4 regions of the Brevibacillus sp. M2.1A genome follow, and region 2 is predicted to be linked to each of the others. Evidence: riboswitches for the same ligand, from Rfam matches in the RefSeq annotation. Region 2 holds a riboswitch; each other region holds the start of a gene.
The links. Region 2 has a riboswitch for cyclic di-GMP ahead of HP567_RS29380 (DUF5317 domain-containing protein). Riboswitches for the same ligand answer to the same signal wherever they lie in the genome.
Positions count from the first base shown of each region.

Region 1: it holds a riboswitch for cyclic di-GMP, as region 2 does, so the genes downstream of both, HP567_RS08515 (GNAT family N-acetyltransferase) here and HP567_RS29380 (DUF5317 domain-containing protein) in region 2, are expected to answer to the same signal.
Region 3: it holds a riboswitch for cyclic di-GMP, as region 2 does, so the genes downstream of both, HP567_RS24370 (aldehyde dehydrogenase family protein) here and HP567_RS29380 (DUF5317 domain-containing protein) in region 2, are expected to answer to the same signal.
Region 4: it holds a riboswitch for cyclic di-GMP, as region 2 does, so the genes downstream of both, ggt (gamma-glutamyltransferase) here and HP567_RS29380 (DUF5317 domain-containing protein) in region 2, are expected to answer to the same signal.

Region 1 is NZ_JABSUY020000001.1:1,720,173-1,725,481, forward strand. Features, by position in the region: gene HP567_RS08500 (GMC family oxidoreductase) at 1-228, opposite strand, end outside; gene HP567_RS08505 (alpha/beta hydrolase) at 523-1,572, opposite strand; gene HP567_RS08510 (methyl-accepting chemotaxis protein) at 1,686-3,176, opposite strand; gene HP567_RS08515 (GNAT family N-acetyltransferase) at 3,169-3,723, opposite strand; cyclic di-GMP riboswitch class I at 3,913-3,996, opposite strand; gene HP567_RS08520 (peroxiredoxin-like family protein) at 4,179-4,841, opposite strand; gene HP567_RS08525 (Crp/Fnr family transcriptional regulator) at 4,926-5,309, opposite strand, start outside.
Region 2 is NZ_JABSUY020000002.1:29,798-35,106, reverse strand. Features, by position in the region: gene carB (carbamoyl-phosphate synthase (glutamine-hydrolyzing) large subunit) at 1-1,162, shown strand, start outside; gene argF (ornithine carbamoyltransferase) at 1,107-2,078, shown strand; cyclic di-GMP riboswitch class II at 2,174-2,254, shown strand; gene HP567_RS29380 (DUF5317 domain-containing protein) at 2,510-3,061, shown strand; gene HP567_RS29375 (HD-GYP domain-containing protein) at 3,045-4,382, shown strand; gene HP567_RS29370 (histidine phosphatase family protein) at 4,411-4,950, opposite strand; gene HP567_RS29365 (argininosuccinate synthase) at 5,227-5,309, shown strand, end outside.
Region 3 is NZ_JABSUY020000001.1:5,100,238-5,105,546, reverse strand. Features, by position in the region: gene HP567_RS24385 (RsmF rRNA methyltransferase first C-terminal domain-containing protein) at 1-1,381, opposite strand, end outside; gene HP567_RS24380 (hypothetical protein) at 1,467-2,222, shown strand; gene HP567_RS24375 (methyl-accepting chemotaxis protein) at 2,247-3,182, shown strand; cyclic di-GMP riboswitch class I at 3,358-3,443, shown strand; gene HP567_RS24370 (aldehyde dehydrogenase family protein) at 3,530-4,987, shown strand; gene HP567_RS24365 (methyl-accepting chemotaxis protein) at 5,018-5,309, shown strand, end outside.
Region 4 is NZ_JABSUY020000001.1:150,341-155,649, reverse strand. Features, by position in the region: gene ggt (gamma-glutamyltransferase) at 1-1,408, opposite strand, end outside; cyclic di-GMP riboswitch class I at 1,591-1,679, opposite strand; gene HP567_RS00690 (SET domain-containing protein) at 1,933-2,550, shown strand; gene HP567_RS00685 (glutamine--tRNA ligase/YqeY domain fusion protein) at 2,630-4,297, shown strand; gene HP567_RS00680 (APC family permease) at 4,419-5,309, shown strand, end outside.

The DNA.
Region 1 (5,309 bases), on a different contig from region 2:
TTGTTCGATTTTCGAGACAGCAATGAAGGATAGTTTGTTATCATCTGCCATATTCACTGCTGCCTCTAGAGAAGCGCTTGGGTTCGGCATATTTGTACCTGCTTCCAGAACAAGTACAGAAGTCTTCTTGTCATCTGTCAATTCCTTGGCGATTACTCCTCCGGCAGTTCCGGCGCCAATCACGATATAATCGTACTTTTCACTTGCTGGGCTTGAACTTTGTCCCAATTGTTGCACTTCCTTTTTTCATAATTTCCTAGCACTTTCAATCTATTCATGCCGGAATGCGGGGGTTCCAGCAGCAAATCAGGCAAAATCATTATTTGCAATCTTTTGTGTGAATGGCATAGGAAGATAGGAAGTAGAATGGGGTTAGCCGATTTGCATAATATTCACGTTTGCGGCGATAAACTTGATCTCTTTCAAAATTCTCCCTTTCACTCTGCTAAAATTTCGCCCCAGATGCGCCTAAAGGAGGCAAGGCTGGGGGAACCAATGTTTCATAAAATAAAACCGTCACGGTCATGCCCTGACGGTTTTTCGAATGAGCTCGATAAACTCCTCTGCTTTCTCGATGTGTGGAGCGTGCCCCACATTTTCCATGACAATCTCCTGATAAGAACCACCAGCGCGCTGATATTGTTCAAGCACGTCACGAATTTGGGAGACCATCGGCTGCGGGGGATATTCATCTTCCCCCGGCCATCCGGGGACATAGCCAAGCTTGCCCAGCGTACCGAAATCAGCCAGCGACTGATCCGAGACAATGGCATCATCCGCACCGCGAATCCATAAAATCGGACACTTCGGCTCCATCTGGACAATACCGGACAAATTTACGTATTTGGGAGAAATCGCATTCGTAATCCCTGTCGTTCCGGGAGCAACACCGGGCCAATCGTTTACGTATTCAAAGGCACCGGGGTAAAAGTCCTCTCCTATTCTCGTAGAGAGTATTGCGTTCACATAACGGTCTTCCTGCTCTGGGCCAACTTGGAATGGGGGCTTGAAATAAAGCTGATTCATGACATTGCGAGGACTGGAGGGAGATTCATTGCCTATATCTTTGGCTGCAATCCTTTTGACCAGCTCAGAGTTGGCGGCTCCCCCACCCGAGCCTGAGAAACTGCTGTAGCACGGGGTACCAGCTATATCTTTGGTTCCACCAAAGCCGTAAGGGGACATGGGGGCGATGAGAATCAGAGAGCGGACTTCCTGCGGGTGATCGATGGCAAACTGCATCGCGATCCCGCCACCCAACGACCAGCCGGCAAGATGGATGGGCGTTGGCAAGTCCAATGCCCGAATAAACGAATGAAGGTCATCCGACCAGTCTCGCAAACCGCGTGTCGCATCAATGGGCAATGCTTCACTTGCTCCATAGCCACGCATATCAGGTGCATACAGACGGTACTGGTCACATAGAGCCGCAATGGTATCATCCCAGAACAGGTTGGCTGATGCATTGCCGTGAATGAGGAGAAGCGGTTCTCCTTCCGGTACGCCTGCTGTCAGGTAGGAAACGAGCAATCGATCGGTCTGAATCGTTTTGGTTTCGATTCTTGCATCCATCAATGATGTGCCTCCTTTCAAAGTAAAAATATCAGAATATTTCTATTATATGCCTGTTCGGTTACAAAATGAGAAAAGAAAACAACCGCCAGTGAAAGGCGGTTGCAGGAAGATTACATATGGAGACCACGCATCTGCTGTTCAATTTTCTCAAAGCCGCCAGAAACCTTAACGACTTCGTCTTTTTGCTCAGAAACGAGCACAAGCACTTCTTCCAGGCTCTCTTTGTTCTTGTCGGTAATATCTGCGTTGACTTCTACTTTTGCGCCGACTTCCTGAATCATGCTGTGAACATGGACGATGAACTCTTGCAGGTTTTTCGTTTTATCTGCGAAGTTTTGCATGTAGTTGTCTACATTGGTGAACATTTCTTGTACTTCGAGAATGCCCTCGCTATTTTTCTCAAAAGAAGTCTGCGACTCGGAAATCATATCCGATACGAGTTTCATTTTTTCGCGGATGGTCATGAGCAGGCTCGAGATCGACTCGGACGATAGCTTGGAGGACTCTGCCAGCTTGCGTACTTCATCTGCGACGACAGCAAATCCTCGGCCGTGTTCGCCTGCGCGAGACGCTTCAATCGTGGCATTGAGTGCCAACAGATTGGTTTGTGCAGAAATCTCGGAAATGGTTTGGATGATTTTTCCAATCGATTCGGTTTCTTTATTGAGCTCTTGGATTAGCTGGTTCGTACCTTGGATGTCCTTGATGAATCGTTCAAAGTCATTACCGATGTTGCCAATGCGTTTTCCACTCTCGCTAGTGGCTTCCTTGGTCGATTCTACGTACTCATGCATCTCTGTAACAGAGCGGGTCATGTCCTCAACTTGCAAATTCGTCGAGCTCATTTCCCGACGCAGCTCGTCTGTATTGCTGGTCTGGACAGTAAAGGACTCCATGATGTCTTGCAGGGAAGCGACGGTTTCGACAGCGCGAACATTGACACCGTCCGTTACCTTGTTCAAATTCTCTTGATAGTCTTGCATAGAGGTGAGTGATTCATTGATCTTATCCAGAACACGTTGCAACGATTCCTTCGAGGCAATCGCTTCTTGCTTCTGTTGCTCACTTTCCTCTTGCAACTTGTTATTGAATACAGCATGCATCATGCTCGTGATAGAGACAAAGCAGAAGGTGAGCAGGAAGTACATCAGATCGAGATTGCTTGTCGAATGGAAAATCGTTTCTCTTTGTGTCAGGAAGTAGTAAGAGACAATGCCCAATGTCGATACAATCGTCAAAATATTGATGAGTCGGTCTTGATAAATCCCCATGACTGCTACGAAGAACATAATGGTCATGATATTGATCATATGCGGGTCCAGTCCGACTACGATGAACATGAAGATCCCGATTACGGCGAAGTTAAAGAACTTCATGAAGGGCGCTGCTTTTTCACGGAAGCTCGGGCGATTAGAGATGTAAGCAAAAGGTGCCAGTACGCCATACAAAATACCCAGAATTGTGAAAACGAATGTGTACGAAACGCCTAGAAAGAGGTTTAAGACCTGAACAACCGTAATAATACTTGCGAATACGATTACGACCCAATTGTTTCTTCTTCTCAATAAATCAATTTTATCCATGTTATCCATGTTACCCACCTACCTCGACTTTTACTTGGTTGGATGACGACGTATTGTACCAGGAATATTTCGGATCGTGCTTATTGTCATAGACATCTTTTAGATGGAAAAGGGTCGGAATCGCATCGGCCCCTTTGTAAAAGACGATATCTTTGGTCTGAGTTGCTTTTACTTGATACTTCGTGTTAATAAATTTAAAAAAGGTCGGATCTGCTACCCCGATTGCGTGGGTATAACCATGCTTTTCAGCGTAATCTATCATCAGGCAAATTCCTTTTTGCCCCAGTTGTCCGCGGTATTTCGGCAGAACAGCGAGACTGTCTACCTCCATTACTTTCATATCTTCTGTAACAACATCCTGAAAAAGTGATTTCATATAAGCACTTGATTTGGAAAAGGGCGTCATTTCAAATGTTCCACCTGCTTCACCATCTTCGGCGATTAAGAGGAACTGAGCCGAGCCTTCTTTCGCGTACTCCATCTCGAAGCCCATGCTTGTCCATACTGTTTCTTTGATTTCATGAAATTTGGCTAACTCTTGTACGGTTTCTACTTGTTTGTACATAACTTCTCCACTCCATCATTTTCTGATTACCGTGTTGTGTATGTTTGACGTCTCAAAAGTTATGTTTTTCCATCTGTTACAAAAATGAAAGTGCTTTCATCCTCCTTTCAAAAAACGAAACACAAAAAAAGGCCGTTCCATCGAAATGGAACAACCGAAGCTACCAACATCGAAAAATAGTCTCAAGATGATGGCAACCCGGCTATCATGGTCAAAGACTGTAGACCCGTGGTTTTGCGTCGCCACCTTTCGATGACTTTGCCTTTTTCATTTTTTAGCAAAAATTGTAAAACTGTGTCGAATTTTGCTAGACATAATCATGCAAAATATAAGCCATTTGTATTAGCTTTGTCAAGTTTTGGTAGGAAGAAGTAACTAATTGTTCATAATATATGAACGTACGAAAAAACCAGTTGCCGTATCAACTGGTTCTTCATTAAATAGGGAGTAGGGCGTTAGGTTAGGGTGCGCAGAATGTCTATAACTTCAGTAGGCTCCATTCGCTTTTTGTAGTCAGGATCTAAGAATACTGACCGGATTACGCCCTGTTCATCGAGGATATAAGTAGCCGGTATGGGGAGTGTCCAGGAATCGTCGCTATTAAAATGATTGAGATCGATATCCAATGATCGGTAGGTATCATGTAAATACTCAGGCAGTCTGAATATGAGTCTATATTTTTCTGCTACCTGATTATTGGTATCGCATAACACGGGGAAGCTCAGACGATTGTTCTCTTGCATAGTAAGAGAGTGTGCAGGAGATTGTGGACTAATGGCAAACAATTGAGCACCCAGAGAGGTTATCGTATCGAGCTGTTTTTGGTACGCTTGCATCTCCAAATTGCAGTAGGGGCACCATGATCCACGGAAAAATGTGAGGACGACAGGACCTTTTATGATTTCTTCCGACAAGGTAATATTCTTGCTAGTGTGATCGTTCAACGTGAAATCAGGCGCAATCGAACCAATCGGCAAGCCCTTTGCCAGTTCAGAGGTCCGCAGCTCCTCAATTGATCTTGTAAATGCATCTGTTACTTCACGGGTGAGGAAGTCTGCTATTTGAATGGTTGTAAAATCTAGCTCTTCGCGCAGGCTCTGAAAATGTGGTTTATCCATATGTCGTTCCCCTCTTTTTCGAAAGAATAGTAGAAGCCATGGCTTTACGATATCTTTCTTTTTGAGCGAAAGATGTAAACTGGATTACATTTTCTTCAAAATCCTGTCCCGCTGAATAGAAATAGATTTAAAGCCTGTTTGAATCAGTTCTTCTCTTGCTAAAGCACGTAATGCTACCGTCACAGCTTCCCTGGATGCCCCAACAAAATTGGCGATTTCTTGATGGGAAAGAGGTAAGTCAATTTGTTGAAACGCCGAACTGTTAGGATTGCCAAATTGATCGGCAAGCTTTACCAACGTGGAAATAATGCGATCTTGTAAAGGGAGAAGGGCAAGATTTTCGGCTGCTTGGCTGATCGAAACCATTCTATCGCTAATGACCTTCATGATCTTCATCATCAGTTGCGGATGTTCGATGATGTAGCTTTCAAATTTTGCTTTGCTCATTTTACAAATGAGGCAGTCTTC
Region 2 (5,309 bases):
GGATGCAACCGCGATCGCGGAGGAAATCGGCTTCCCTGTTTTGATGCGACCTTCGTATGTCATCGGCGGGCAAGGTATGGTCGTTGTCCACAATATCGACGAGCTGCAGGCTACCATTCACGACTGGTTGAGCCATCCGGACATGAGCATGTTTTTCCCACTCCTCGTGGATAAATACGTTCCAGGCAAGGAAGCAGAAGTAGATGCGGTATGCGACGGACATTCTGTCATCATCCCAGGGATCTTCCAGCATGTGGAGAGAGCGGGCATCCACTCAGGCGACAGTGTAGCCTTGTTCCCGGCTCCTCAGCTGACGGATGACATCAAGCACAAAATCGCGAGCTATACAGAAGCAATCGCGAAGGAAATGGAAGCGGTCGGGTTAATCAATATTCAGTTCGTCATTGATGGCGAAACGGTTTATGTACTGGAGGTAAATCCTCGTGCTTCACGGACAGTACCGATTACGAGCAAAGTGACTGGTATCCCGATGGTTCAATTGGCGGTTCGTGCACAATTGGGTGAGAAGCTGTCGGAGATGGGCTACGGTACAGGGCTTTTGCCAGAGATTCCGTTTGCCGTCGTCAAGGCGCCAGTTTTCTCCACGATCAAGTTGAACGGCGTAGACCCGGTACTAGGTCCAGAGATGAAATCGACGGGCGAAGTTCTCGGCTTGGGTCATTCTTTTGAAGAGGCTGCAGGCAAAGCCTTTGCTTTCAAAGACAATTTGTACGGCGACTGGCAAAAAGGTCAGTTGGTCATGATTTCTTTGGCAGATGGAGATAAGCAGGGCGGCGTGAGAGAGTCAATCGGACAAATACAAGCTGACGGTGCCAATCTGGCGGCGACTCCGGGAACGGCCGAGTGGCTGAAAAACGAAGGAATTGTCGTGAAGCATATCGTTGCAGATGAAGCAGCGTGGATCGATCTGTTGCAAGAGGAACAAGCGGCCTTTGCACTCGTTACTGCGACGAAAGGCAATCGTCATGGCCGGACCGGATTTGCTCTGCGAAGCCGGATGGTACAACAAGGTGTGCCATTGTTCTCCGCTGTCGATACGTTCGAGTTATACGTGAAGTCTATTATGAAGAAAAGAGGTGGCTCGCATGCAGCCAGTGAAGATATTGGAACACTTTCAAAACTTGCCGTTACAAAAGCATAAAGGAAAAGATTTCTTGCGCGTCGATGAATTCAATGGAGAAGAATTGATGGAGCTGCTCCATCTGTCTGCTCACGTCAAGCAATTGCAAAAGCTGGGACAGCCATTCCAGCCTTTGCAAGGCAAGACGTTGGGGATGATCTTTGACAAGGCTTCAACCCGCACCCGCGTCTCCTTTGAAGTAGGGATGCATCAGTTGGGCGGCTTGGGAATGTTCATGAGCGGAAAAGAGCTCCAGCTCGGACGTGGGGAGCCGATCAGCGACACAGCAAAAGTTCTCTCTCGGTACGTGGATGCCATCATGATTCGCACCTTTTCCCACTCCTATGTAGAAGAGCTTGCCGAGCACGCGTCGATTCCTATTATCAATGGCTTGACCGATCTGTACCATCCTTGTCAGGCTTTGGCTGATCTGCTGACGATCTGGGAGCATAAAGGCAAGCTGAAAGGAGTCAAGCTCGCTTATGTAGGAGACGGAAACAACGTGGCGAATTCACTGGTGCTGGGCGCAGCTCTGCTAGGTCTGGATGTGCGGGTAGCAACTCCGGTAGGCTACGAAATGGATGCAACCATTGTCGCAAAAGCTACGGGGTACGCGAAACAAAGCGGTGGAAAAATGATGGTGACCACCGATCCGATAGAGGCTGTCATGGGGGCAGATGCTGTATACACGGACGTTTGGACTAGTATGGGTTTTGAAGAAGAAAATGAGGTACGATTGAAAGCATTTGCCGACTATCAAGTGAATGAAAAATTGGTAGCAGCGGCAGATCGTGATTATCTCTTCTTGCACTGCTTGCCTGCACATCGTGGGGAGGAAGTGACGACCGGGGTTATCGACGGATCGCGCTCTGTCATTTTTGATCAGGCTGAAAATAGATTGCACGCACAAAAGGCGATTTTGGCGGCGCTGGTGTGAACATAGTTCTAGTTAAATAGAACTAGCCGGAATTAAATCCAATAGACTATGAATCTATGATTGCCGAATTTTGTCACTTATGTGTAAAATAAAGGTAGGAAAGAAGCGAAGAAGTACGGACTGTATCTGGTCGCTTGGTCCGTATGGAGCCAGTAGCGAATCCAACCTTTTTCGTAATGGAAAAGGAAAGGGGAGCAGGGGCTGTACTTGGTCGCTTGGCCTCTGCATCACGGACAGTAGCGAAGCCAGCTTTCTCCACTATGCCTGAAGGGGGGAAAAGAAAATGAAAAAATGGTTCGCGGCAATTATGATGGTGGTAGCAATCGTAGCAGCTACTTCTGCAAACTTCCATATTGGATAAATAAGCGTATTGGAGAAACAAACACCGCTTGGCTGAGTGGTGTTTTTTCTTCAAGCTTGGAGGAAACAACATGCTATTGGATGTAATTGCCCTATCTTTTCTCGTAGCATTGCTGCGAGGGGGAAGAATCAAAGAATTACCTAAATTCAACCAAAAGAAACTTCTTATCGTTACCATATTGCTGCAGGCTTGTGCAGCCTTCTTCCCTACGATCGGTGGCATTTTCATATCGATCGCGTATGTGTTTATTTTGGCCTTCCTCGTTTTTAATCGAGAATTTGAAGATATGCGGATTTTTTTAATCGGCTGGTTTCTGAATGCGATTGCAATTTGGTCTAACAATGGAAAAATGCCAATCGATTTAGTTCAAGCAGCAAAGCTCCCTTATGATTTAGAGCCAGTTATAAACGGAACGAATTTCAAGCATAGTGTATTGACGGAAAGTTCAAATTTTCCGTTTTTGACGGATGTCATTTACATGCCATCTTTCATTCCTCGGATTATTAGCATCGGCGATATTTTTATTATGTTAGGTGCCTTTTTACTTGTTCAGCGATTGATGAATAAACCGATTTCATTACTACAACTTCGCGAAGGTAAAAGTTATGCGACAAAAAACTGATTTTGCGGTTTGGATAAAAGGGATTGTTGTCAAGGTTGGCTTTGTCATTGCAGCAATCTATATTTTTTACACATCTTCATCTGAATGGGCTGCTCGTGAACATTGGGGGGTAATATCTACCTACACCCTCCTGACCATTTTTTCCTGTTTTGCTCCCGTGCGTATATCTAATACGATTTTAACAGTGAACAATGCTGTTATCTTTTCGGGTATCTTGTTGTACGGAGTCTGGGTCGGAGTATGGGCTGCTGTTATTGAATCTTTAATCATTGCTTTCCTGGTAAGGTTTAATCCGCTAAAAGCTATTATTAACATTGGGCAATTGTTAATGACAATATGGACAGTAGCGTTTTTGAAGGATTGGATCGAGGGCTTCGGAACTGTTTCTCCCATTATTAGCGATTTGTTTTTGGCTGTTGTGTATTGGTTTGTGAACCTGACTTTATGTGGATTGGGTATCTCCTATTTTCATCAAATGACCTGGGCGCGAACCGTAAAGATGATGGCAAAAGGCTTTACCTCGACTTACTTGTTGCTTTTGATTCTTGCCGGGGTAGGTTCACGATTAGTAGAGTTATATGGTCCGTTAACACTAATTCCTATGATGATTGCGTTTATTACGATCAGCTACGTATTTCATCATTACTATGACAATCTTCAAAGGCTTCAGCAAAAAGTAGAAGAGGTCAAATCATTCAATCACAACTTCTTAACGACGATGGCTGCTTCCATTGACGCACGAGATCGATACACAAGTGGACATTCTCAGCGTGTAGCTTACTGGGGAAGAGAAATTGCGAGAGATATTGGTTTGGCCGAACGAAAAGTGGAGGATGTTTATATCGGGGGAATCCTGCACGACATTGGAAAAATCGGTATCGAAGACGAAATTCTTAATAAAAAAGGAAAGCTCACTCCCGAAGAGTATGACAAGATCAAGCAGCACACGGTCATTGGCTACGAGATCATTTTGCAAGCAGGGATGTTCAATGAATTGCTTCCTGCGATTCGCTCCCATCATGAGCGTATAGATGGCAGGGGATATCCGGATGGTTTAGCCGGGGATGAGATTCCGCTGATGGCGAGAATTTTAGCCATTTCTGATGCTTTCGATGCGATGGTTGCGGACAGGCCTTATCGAAAAGGATTGCCCGTGGAGGAAGCGCTTCAAGAAATCAGACGGGGTTCTGGTACCCAATTTGATCCGATATTGGCGGAGCATTTTATCAGAATCGTTCAGCGACTGCCGTGCGAAGAATTACAGAGCATTATCGGAATAGAGTCCATCCCACAAAAACAGTTACAGGAGGCAATCAGATGAGCTGCCCCTTGTAACTGTTTTTATTCGTTTACGACCATATGCGGACGATCTCTCTGGATTCTAAATGGCAGGTAAGTTTGAAGACATCTGGATTGCTTAATTTCTCCCAATCGTGAAAGCCAAAGCGGTCATCTATTGATTTCATGAGTAAGGCCAGCAGGCATCCGTGGCTGACAAGCACAATATCTTTATGCTCGTCTGCCAAAATCTCAGTGAGCAACGAATTTGCCCGATTTATAGCAGTAAGACTGGATTCGCCACCTTCGAATTCAAGAGTCAGATCATCGAACGTATCGCGCAGTCGCTCGAACCAATCCTCACGTGGTACTCCGCTAAGAACGCGCTCGACCAAACGGGTATCTTCTTCAATCACGATTCCGCGTTCCTGTGCAAGTGGCTGGATGGTGGCAACCGCCCGATGATACGGACTCGAAATGATTCGATCAACGGGGGAACCTGCGAAGAAGGTGGCAAGCTCCCGAGCTTGTACTTCTCCCTTTTCCGTGAGCTGGGCATCGGGTTCTTGGCCAGCAGCCTGACAATGACGGACCAAATAAATTGTTTTCATAATCCCTCCAAGAGCCTTCTCCTATGGAATTCCTCCTTTCACTCATTCGCTACCCTGGATAAGTTTCCCTTTTATCACGCAAACGTTTATGCATAAACAGATGATGAGCATGCATAAAAACAAGATAAGCTTTATACGAGAAGTGCATAATTTCTCTGCATCTCCGTTTTTGTCTGCGAATTCACAAGAAATATACAAGAAAAATAGTTGTATTTTTATTAGTTCGTTTGTATAATTACTCGCATAAGAGAAACTTCGAAACGGGGAGAGAGAATGATGGCAAAAGAAAAAATTGTGTTGGCCTATTCAGGCGGTTTAGATACATCGGTAGCAATTAAATGGTTGCAAGATACGTATAA
Region 3 (5,309 bases), on a different contig from region 2:
TTTTGAGTTGCCCCTCTGATTGCTTGCCCCAACCGATGGAGTATCCATCTACAGTAACCAGCGTCCAGCCGCTTTCCCCATCACGTGTGAGCGCTTCTCCTTTTAGGTACCGCAACAGTTCAGGATCGTCCGCGCCATACGAAGCGACACGGGCTACCTCCGAAGGAGAGAGGGCGAGCGCCAAGGCGTGTGCAGGTTCAAATCTGTTCTTTTTTACGGTTCCCAGGTGCAGACCGACGCGCATGACCTTGAGCTTGTCCCAGTCGAGCTCGGGAGCAGGTGAGTAGTAGAGCTGCTCGCCAAATAAAAGAAAAGCAGCTTCATCTTCGAATGATTTGGAGAGCGCCGGGAGCGCTTCGACTGCGAACGTACGCCAGGCTGCCAGTGCTTCTTTTCGACCCGTCGGAGTTGATTTTGCTGCACGCTTTTCTTTACGCTTCCCGGAAGGTTCATGAACCTCAGCGCTCTCGCTCTTTTGCAGCTTGGCGAGGTAATGACCTTCTCCCTGTAGACGATGCGGCCACAATCTGGCTGTCTGGGTGAGCTGCTCGTTTTGTGGCGACGCCCACTCGGGTTGGCCAGCAGAAAAGCAATCTGCATGTGGCAGCGAGACGATCTCAAATTCCGGGTGACGGTCCAGGAAGTTAACCAGGGACTGTTCATTTTCCAACGGAGCAAATGTGCAGGTGGAGTAGACCAACGTCCCGCCTGGCTTCAGCATTGCAGCGGCCGCCTCGAGAATATCACCTTGCATGACATGGCATTCCATTACTTTTGCAGGACTCCAGTCTTCGATTGCTTCGGGTAGCTTGCGGAACATTCCTTCGCCAGAGCATGGAGCATCTACCAAAATTCGGTCAAAAAACTGGGGGAATCGCTCTTGCAAACGTTCAGGCGTTTCGTTGGTCACGACGGCATTGGTAACGCCGCAGCGCTCCAGATTTTCTGACAAGGCTTTTGCTCGAACAGGATGGATCTCGTTTGCCACAAGCATTCCTTGTCCACGCAAAAACGCTGCAAGCTGCGTCGATTTCCCTCCTGGCGCTGCACATAGGTCGAGGATGCGCTCACCAGGTTGGGCACCGAGTGCTTCGGCAGCGGACATCGCGCTTGGCTCCTGTAAATAGTACATGCCGGCGGAGTGAAAAGGATGCTTGCCGGGACGAGCTGGCTCTTTGTAGCGAAATCCGTTTTCGCACCAAGGGACTGCTTCCAGAGCAAAAGGCGAGATTTTCAAAAAAACGTCACGCCCTACCTTCAACGGATTGACCCGTAAGCCGTGTGTTACAGGCTGATCATAGGAGGAAACGAATGCCTCGAAATCGTGCCCGAGCAAGGTTTGCATGCGCTCGGTAAATGGTGTCGGTAAATTTTTTGTCATAACAGCCTCCGATGTCAGATTTTGGCCCCATGTGAAAGGAAAAGATAGAATCATGGCGAATCATAGAGAATGAGGTGAGAGCATTATGGAAGGATCCCGTGCAAAACGCTACCGCTCCCGGCGGAGGAATGACTCGGAAGTAAGCCGGTTTTGGATCATGGGGTTGCTGTTCTCACTGCTGGTGCTCGCTTTTGAATTCTTTATCGAAATACCCGCCGACGCAGATTGGCTGATCGATATGGAGATGGCTTTGTTTTCTGCCAGCTTTACATTGCTTGCCTTTTATCTGCTCGGACTTACCTTTGCCTTTTCACGCCACCAAAAGGCAGGGAAGATCAATCACCAAATCATCATCTATGTATGGTTGGGTGCGATCTTGTTTCACTTGTTCCTGCTCATCAGCAATTTGTCCAATCAGCATGTGTACAAGGCAGGGATCATTCTATTTTTAGGACCATTGTTTTTAACTGTCTACCATTTTATCACGTACTTGGCAGCTTTGCGCGAGGAGCGTGAGGAGCAGGAGGCAGCTACGACAGCTACGCTTGAGCGTACGGCCTACCAGATGATTCTGGAGGGTGGGCGTGTATACAGCGAGCTAAGTCGCCTGAAAACGGAATATCCAGAAGTGGAGCAAATGCTTCGTGCCAACGATTTTCACGATAAACTGGAGCGCTATGCTTTGGAAATGCAGCAGTATTTGCAGGCGAAGCATTTTGAGCGTAAAGACGTGGAGCTCTTGGAGGGTCACTATTATTTCTTGGAAAACTTGCTGAGCTTGGCGAAACAACATCCGGGAATAATCGAGTCCCGCGTATATAGCCGCCGAGGTGACAATTGATGGGTACAGAGGAGAGGGAAGCGGATGTTTTGGAAAAAAGACAAAGGCCTGGCAGAAAAAGAGACAGCAGCGACGACAGCCACAACCACAATGACAGGACAGCAAGACGCTTGGAAACATGAGCTTCGCGATCTTTACGAACAGATGGGTGCGATCCTCAGTTCAAACCAGGCGATAAACGCCGAATCCGATCAAATGGTGCGACTGGTGACAAGGATGAAGCGTGTCGTAGATAATATCCAGGCCATTAACGAGCGGGATGATGAATCTGCGAGCCAGTTGTCGGTTCGAGGAGAGCGCCTGACAGACATCTGTAAACAATCGGTAGCGTGTGCAGATGAAGGCAAGAAGGCGATGACGGACGTTGTGCAGGTCATGAGCCTGCTCGACAAAGAATCGGTCCATACGTCCAAGTCCATGAGCCGCTTGGAAGAGAGCTCTTCGGAAATTACGAGCATCGTCAAGGTGATCAGCGACATTGCGAATCAGACCAACCTTCTCGCCCTGAATGCAGCGATAGAAGCGGCACGTGCAGGTGAACAAGGCCGAGGCTTCGCCGTCGTAGCGGATGAGGTACGGAAGCTGGCCGAGATGACAGCGAACTCGACCAAGACGATTGCAGAATTGATTGGCAAGATTCAGGAAGAAACAAAAGAAGCATTGTCTAACAGTGAAAAAAGCAGCAGTGCAATCAAAAATGGACTTTCTATCAGCAAGGATGCTGCACAGAAGACAGATCAGATCGTGAACGCTTTCCAGGTACTGAACGTCGAAGTGTCGGGTGTGATGGAAATCATCGCGCATCAAAAGCGATTTGCTGATGATGTGTCCCAGCAGGTAAGTGATGCAAAGGGTTTGCTGGACGAGCTGAATGAAGGCTTGACCAAGCACATAAGGGACGCCAACGCGACGGAGCAAATGCTCGCGACGAGCGTAAAGAATGTCAAATCGTTATTGTGAGCATAAGGAAGAAGAACCAGGAGTCCGTATCCAAGCGATGCGGGCTTTTTGATATTTGTTACTTCCTTTCACGAAATATTTACATGTTTTCGTTTGACTATTAGGAATAGAGTACTATAATCTAAGTATGATTCTCCATATCTTTCCTTTTTTCGACAAAATATTATCAGCATTCGCTATGAATGGGCAAACCCATTGAAAATTGGGGACGCAAAGCCACGGGCCTAATGTACACGTTACGATGGCAGCCGGGTTGCCAACGAGCAGTGTATTTTGCTGTTTTAGTTTTACGGCTCCTTTCATGCGAAAGGGGCCTATTTTACTTTACAAAAGGGAGAGGTTGTAGCATGTCAATCCTGCAAACATTGGACAAGCAGTACATCAATGGGGAGTGGCGCGACGGGCTTGGCGTGAAGACATTGCAAGATATCAACCCTTACAACGGGGAAGTCATCGCAGAATTCAAAATGGCAAATCTGGAGGATATCGACGCGGCTTACAAGGCGGCAGCCCACGCGAAAAAAGAGTGGGACGAAGTGAATGCTTATACCAAATCTCGAATGTTGGAGCGTGCTGTTCACTATATCGAAGAGCATGAAGAAGAAATCATTCAGATCATCATTCGTGAATTGGGCGGAACCCGATTGAAGGCGTTTTTTGAGATCGGGCTTGTGAAGGATATTATTCGCGAGGCGGCTACCTTCCCAGTGCGGATGGAAGGAAAAATTCTGCCTTCTCCCGTTGACGGAAAAGAAAACCGCTTGTATCGGATTCCCGCAGGAGTTGTCGGCGTCATCAGTCCGTTCAATTTCCCGTTCTATCTGTCGATGAAGTCTGTGGCTCCAGCTCTTGGCGCGGGCAACGGTGTCGTCCTCAAACCGCATGAGCACACGCCAATCACGGGTGGGACTCTCATCGCGAAAATTTTTGAAGAAGTAGGTCTGCCCAAAGGCTTGATTAACGTCGTAGTGACGGACATCGCTGAAATTGGCGATGGTTTTGTCTCCCACCCGATTCCGCGCATCCTTTCGTTTACAGGGTCTAGCCAAGTTGGGAGCCATATCGCGCAGGTGGCAGCGAAGCATTTCAAAAAGGCGATTTTGGAGCTGGGCGGCAATAGTGCGCTGATCGTTTTGGAGGATGCGGATCTCCAGTATGCCGTCAATGCAGCAGTATTCAGCCGTTTTACCCACCAAGGTCAGATTTGCATGTCAGCTAACCGGGTTCTGGTTCACCAAGATGTATACGATAAATTCCTCGATCTGTACGTGGAAAAAGTATCTGGACTCAAGGTAGGCGACCCGAATGATCCTGACACGGTAATCGGTCCACTCATCAATCAACGGCAAGTCGCCAATCTGATGGCAACGATCGATGAGGCGATACGCGAAGGAGCCGTTCCTGCACTGAAAGGGGAAGTAAAAGGAAACGTGGTCGAACCGATTGTTTTGACAGGAGTGACCACAGACATGTCGATTACATCCAAAGAGCTGTTTGGTCCGGCTGTTTGCATCATGTCGTTTGCTTCCGAGGAAGAAGCGATTCGCATGGCAAACGAGACACCATTTGGATTGTCCGGGGCAATTCACACCCGCGATCTGGAGAGAGGTGCCGAGATGGCCAAGCGCATTGAGACCGGCATGATTCACATCAACGATGGAACGATCAATGACGAGCCAATCGTGGCGTTCGGCGGTGAAAAGCACTCCGGGTTGGGACGATTGAATGGTCAATGGAGCTTAGAAGAGTTTACTACGCTGAAATGGATTTCGGTTCAGCACAAGAAGCGTCAATTTCCGTACTAATGCCAGCAAAATATAGAGGTGAAGAGGGTCATGAACGGATACGAAGAATGGAACGAAACAGAAGCTTCCGAAAAGGGGAAAAACGCAGAACTGCTTGAGGCTTTCATCAAGGTTGCCCCCTATTTAAATGATTTGCTCTCCGATGACATTACCATTGGGGTCTACGACACGGAAAAGCTATTGTGCAATGTACCTGCCCAAACATTTGCACTGCAAGTCAAGCCTGGTGATCCACTCCAGGAAGGAGATGTGATCACCAACGCGATTCGAAAAAACACCAAGCAGGCGATGATGGTCCCCAAGGAATTGTTTGGTTTCCCTC
Region 4 (5,309 bases), on a different contig from region 2:
GTCCTTCTCCCCCTTGTGTTCCGTAAAGGAGATAAGGCTTGTCCCCTTTGAAGAGCATCGCTGGGTTAATTGTGTGGAAGGTGCGTTTGCCTGGTTCCAAGTGATTGATGTGTTTGGAATCCAAAGAGAAATAACTTCCGCGGTTTTGCAAAAGGACACCCGTATCTTTCGCTACGATGCCGGAACCCCAGTCAAAATAGTGACTCTGAATGATGGACACGGCATTTCCATCTTTGTCGACGATCCCGAACCAGGTTGTATCGCCTTTTGGATCAAGCGGTTCTACGGATTTGGCTGCTTGCTTCATATCAATACGCGCAGCTAAATCTTTCCCATGCTGCTTGGACAACAGCTCATCTACAGGGATATCCGCAAAGGCTGGGTCAGTCAGCCATTTGTCGCGGTCAGCAAAAGCCTGTTTGGTAGCTTCCACAATCGTGTGATAGTAATCGGGTGTTCCTTCACCCATGCTCTTAAGGTCAAAGTTATTCAAAACATTAAGAATGGAGAGTGATGCCATGCCTTGGGAGTTAGGCGGAACGTTGTATGCTTTGTATCCGCGGTAGTCTACCGTAATAGGATCTGCCCAAGTGGAGGTATGCTTCTCAAAATCTTTCAACGTGAGCAATCCGCCGTTGGCTTGCATGTCTGCTACGATTTTTTTAGCAACTTCTCCTTTATAAAAACCGTCAGCGCCTTTTTTCGCAATGATTCGCAAAGTATTGGCAAGGTCCTTTTGTTTGAGAATTTCGCCTGCTGCATAAGGATCGCCGTTGGGCTTCAGGAATGTTTTACGGAATCCATCAAAACGTTGAAGATTCTTCAAGTCATTGTCAGTTGGATCTGTCGCGTATTTTGTCCAATACACTTGGTTGGGGGAGACTGGATATCCGTTTTCGGCGTATCCAATGGCAGGCTCCAGCAGTCTGTTCCATTGAAGCTTGCTGTTGCCCATTTTTTTATGGGCGTAGTTGTACGCCTCCCACCAGCCGGAGACAACTCCAGGGACAGTGTTTGCCGATTCATAACCGCGGGACGGGATTTTTTCGTAGCCTTTGCCTTTGTAATAGTCGATGGTTGCCTTTTCGCCTGCACGACCACTGCCGTTCAGTGCCTTCAGCTCTTTTGTTTTGGCATTGTAGATGAGCCAGAAGTTATCTCCGCCAATGGTTGTGTAATGAGGGTAGACAACAGCTAAGGTGGAAGCGGCTGTAATAGCAGCATCTACTGCGTTTCCACCGTCTTCCAATGTCTTCAGGGCCGCAGCCGTAGCCAGATAGTGAGGAGTCGTCACCATAGCGTTCGGTGACATCGATGTTGGACGGTTAGCAGCTTGTGCCCCAGAGAATGTTGATAGCCCGATGACAGCAGTCAGCGCGACGGTCGAGAGTTTCTTCAAGAATGACATTCCTATGAAACCTCCTTCATGATGAATAGAATAATGATTTCATTAAACCGGCTATCCGCTGTTGCCTCACCTCCTTTAAAAGTTAAAAATACACAAACATACAAAAATAGACAAAAATAGACATTGCGCGCGCAAAAAAAGACCAATGATATAGGATCATTGGTCTCGTCCTACATCAATACTTCGGTAGCTGGCAAGCGTGTCCGCTGTTGCGGAGGTAGCCCCTGTAGCTTTGCGTCGCCGGATTTCCCCGGGTATGCCGTTTCGATATCAATGGGTGAAACATAAAATGACATGACACAAATAGTGATTCGATCGTTGTGGGAAAATGTTCCTAAAAGTCCGTTTGCCAATAATATAGACTATTTACCATTTGTGGTAAATAAGAAAAAATATTTTAATCCAGAAAAATAGTCAGGAATGCTATAGGAAAGGTTGTTTTTCGCATACATTCACACACCTCCTGGGGCAGAACTGCTTATGATGATAAAAAGGCACATTCGCCAAGGAGTGAAACAAAGACCATGATGCATCCCGATACAGAATTGCGCTATATCAACGATGAGATCGGGTACGGTGTGTTTGCGACAAGGTTTATCCCAAAAGGAACGATTGTATGGGCACAGGATGATTTGGATCAGGTATTGGACCCTGCATTTGTGGAAAGACTTGACTCATTACGAAAACAGGACGTACAAAAATATTCGTTTAAGAACCAGTTCGGAAAGTACATTCTTTGCTGGGATAAGGCAAGGTACGTGAACCACAGCTTTCATGCGAATTGTGTGCCGACCATGTATGATATGGAATTGGCAGCACGGGATATTTTACCGGGCGAAGAGCTGACCGATGATTACGGAACGTTAAATTTGGATGAACCTTTTGATTGTTTGCCCGAGTCTGACACGGAACGCTCCCGCGTAATGCCTGATGATTTGCTTCGGTATTACCCGCAGTGGGATCGGATTGCAGCGGAAGCATTCCAACGTTTCAATCATGTTGAACAGCCTTTGCTACATCTCATTTCCCCGAAGCATCTCGAAACGATTCGTGGAATCACGGAGCAGCGCTTAGCCATTGATTCTGTCGTTCACCTGTATTGCAGGTCACAATGGCAAACGAGGCAGCAATGGGAGACGTGAGCGGGTCGGTCAACGACCCGATTTTGTTGAACTCTGGGTAGAGAATCAGTATTATGGAATGTAAAGGTGAAGTGAAAGGTTGATTTCATTGGAAAACAAGGTAGCGGCATCCAATTTTATCCGCAATATCATGATTGATGACTTGCAAGAGGGCAAAGTAAAGGAAATCATTACCCGCTTTCCCCCAGAACCGAACGGGTATCTCCATATTGGACATGCAAAAGCGATCTGCCTCAACTTTGAGTTGGCTCGAGAATTCTCCGGCAAGGCCAACCTGCGTTTTGACGATACGAACCCGGTGAAGGAAGACATCGAATACGTAGAGGCCATCAAAAGGGACGTTCAATGGCTTGGCTTCGAATGGGACGGGTTGTTTTTTGCATCTGATTACTTTGAAGAGATGTACAACCGTGCGGTGCTGTTGATTAAAAAAGGTCTGGCTTACGTAGACGATCTTTCTCCAGAAGATATGCGGAAAATGCGCGGAACATGGACAGAGCCAGGCACAGATAGTCCGTTCCGCAGCCGGTCAGTGGAGGAAAACCTGGATCTGTTTGCACGTATGCGCCAAGGGGAATTCAGGGACGGAGAAAAGGTGCTTCGTGCGAAAATCGACATGGCTTCTCAAAACTTCAACATGCGTGATCCGGTTCTGTATCGGATCTCCCATGCAACGCATCACAACACAGGTGACAAATGGTGCATCTACCCGATGTACGACTTCGCTCATCCGTTGGAGGATGCCATTGAGGGCGTGACACATTCTCTGTGCTCACTGGAATTCGAAGATCATCGCCCGTTGTACGATTGGGTAGTCCGCGAGTGCGAAATGGAGAATGTGCCTCACCAGTACGAATTTGCCCGCTTGAACCTGACGAACACCGTTATGAGTAAACGCAAGCTGAAACAGCTTGTCGATGAGAATGTAGTAGACGGCTGGGATGACCCGCGCATGCCAACCATCGCAGGCTTCCGTCGTCGCGGCTATACACCGGAAGCAATTCGTACATTCGCCCGTGAAGTAGGGGTAGCGCGCGCGAACAGCACCGTTGACGAGAAAATGCTGGAGTACTTCATCCGCGAGGACTTGAAGCTGAAGGCACCACGTACGATGGCTGTATTGAATCCATTGAAGGTCGTCATCACGAACTATCCGGAAGGACAAGTCGAGATGCTCGAAGCGGAGATCAATCCAGAGAACCCAGAGATGGGAAATCGTCAAATTCCGTTCTCCCGCGAAATCTACATTGAGCAGGACGATTTCATGGAAAACCCGCCGAGCAAGTATTTCCGCCTGTTCCCGGGAAATGAAGTGCGTCTGAAGCACGCGTACTTTATTAAATGCAATGACGTCGTGAAGGATGCAGACGGCAACGTGATCGAGATCCATTGCACCTATGACCCTGAGACGAAGAGCGGCAGTGGTTTTACTGGTCGCAAGGTAAAAGGGACGATTCACTGGGTGGATGCGACCAATGCAGTTCCTGCTGAATTCCGTTTGTACGAGCCATTGATTATGGATGATGAGGACGCAGAGGGTACATTCCTCGACAACGTTAACCCGAATTCATTGGAAGTGCTGCAAGGCTATGTGGAGCCAAATATGAAAGAAACCAAGCCACAAGACAAGTATCAATTTTTCCGTCATGGCTATTTCAATGTCGATCCGAAGCATACGACTGATGATAAGCTCGTATTCAACCGGATTGTATCGTTGAAGAGTTCCTTTGAACTGCCAAAAGCATAGGAAATACTCATATAAATCAAGCGCTGCTGTGCATGGAGATCCCGTGTGCAGCAGCGCTTTTTTCTTTCGTGATTATAAATCGGCGTGTATAATTATTCTGTTACAAAAAGGGGGACAGGCAGTGAACGGGAGAGCAGAACTAACACGTAGTTTGAAGTTGCGGCATATTGTCGTAATTGGACTGGGCTACATGGCCCCGATGGCCGTTTTTGACACCTTTGGCATTGTTTCTGGAGAAACGGGGGGGCACGTTCCTGCTGCTTATGCAGTCACACTTCTTGCGATCCTGTTTACGGCGGCAAGCTACGGTAAGATGGTACGGCTATTCCCTTCAGCAGGGACCGCGTATACGTATACGCAGCAAACGATCCATCCCTACGCAGGATTTTTGGTAGGCTGGGCATCCTTGCTGGACTATTTGTTTTTACCGATGATTAACGCCTTGTTGACGGGGGTATACCTATCATCCGTGTTTCCTGATGTATCGACAGCGTGGTGGATTATTGGCTTCATTGTTTTGGTGACGGGACTAAACGTATTTCGCGTAACCGTAACTGCATCCGTCAACTCGATTTTGGTGCTGTTTCAAGTCGTGGTCGTCTTGTTGTTTGCAGGATTGGCAATCCGTGGTCTTATGCATGGTGACGGTCTTGGGCAAGTATTCAATCTGCGACCATTTGTGTCACCGGATATGTCTGTCATTGCACTGCTTTCCGGTGCGTCGATTCTTTGCTTTTCCTTCCTGGGCTTTGATGCAGTAACCACACTCACAGAGGAAACCGTCGATGCTGAAAAGACGATTCCTCGCGGGATTATGCTTGTGGCACTCGCAGGAGGAGCGTTGTTTATTACGGCATCTTATTTCATGCAATCATTATTTCCGGATGTTTCGGTATTGTCTGATCCAGAAGCGGCTTCTGCGGAGATTGCTTTGTTTATCGGTGGGACGATCTTTCAATTGGTGTTTTTGGCGGCGGCGTTGTCCTCTACACTCGCTTCCGGGCTTGTATCC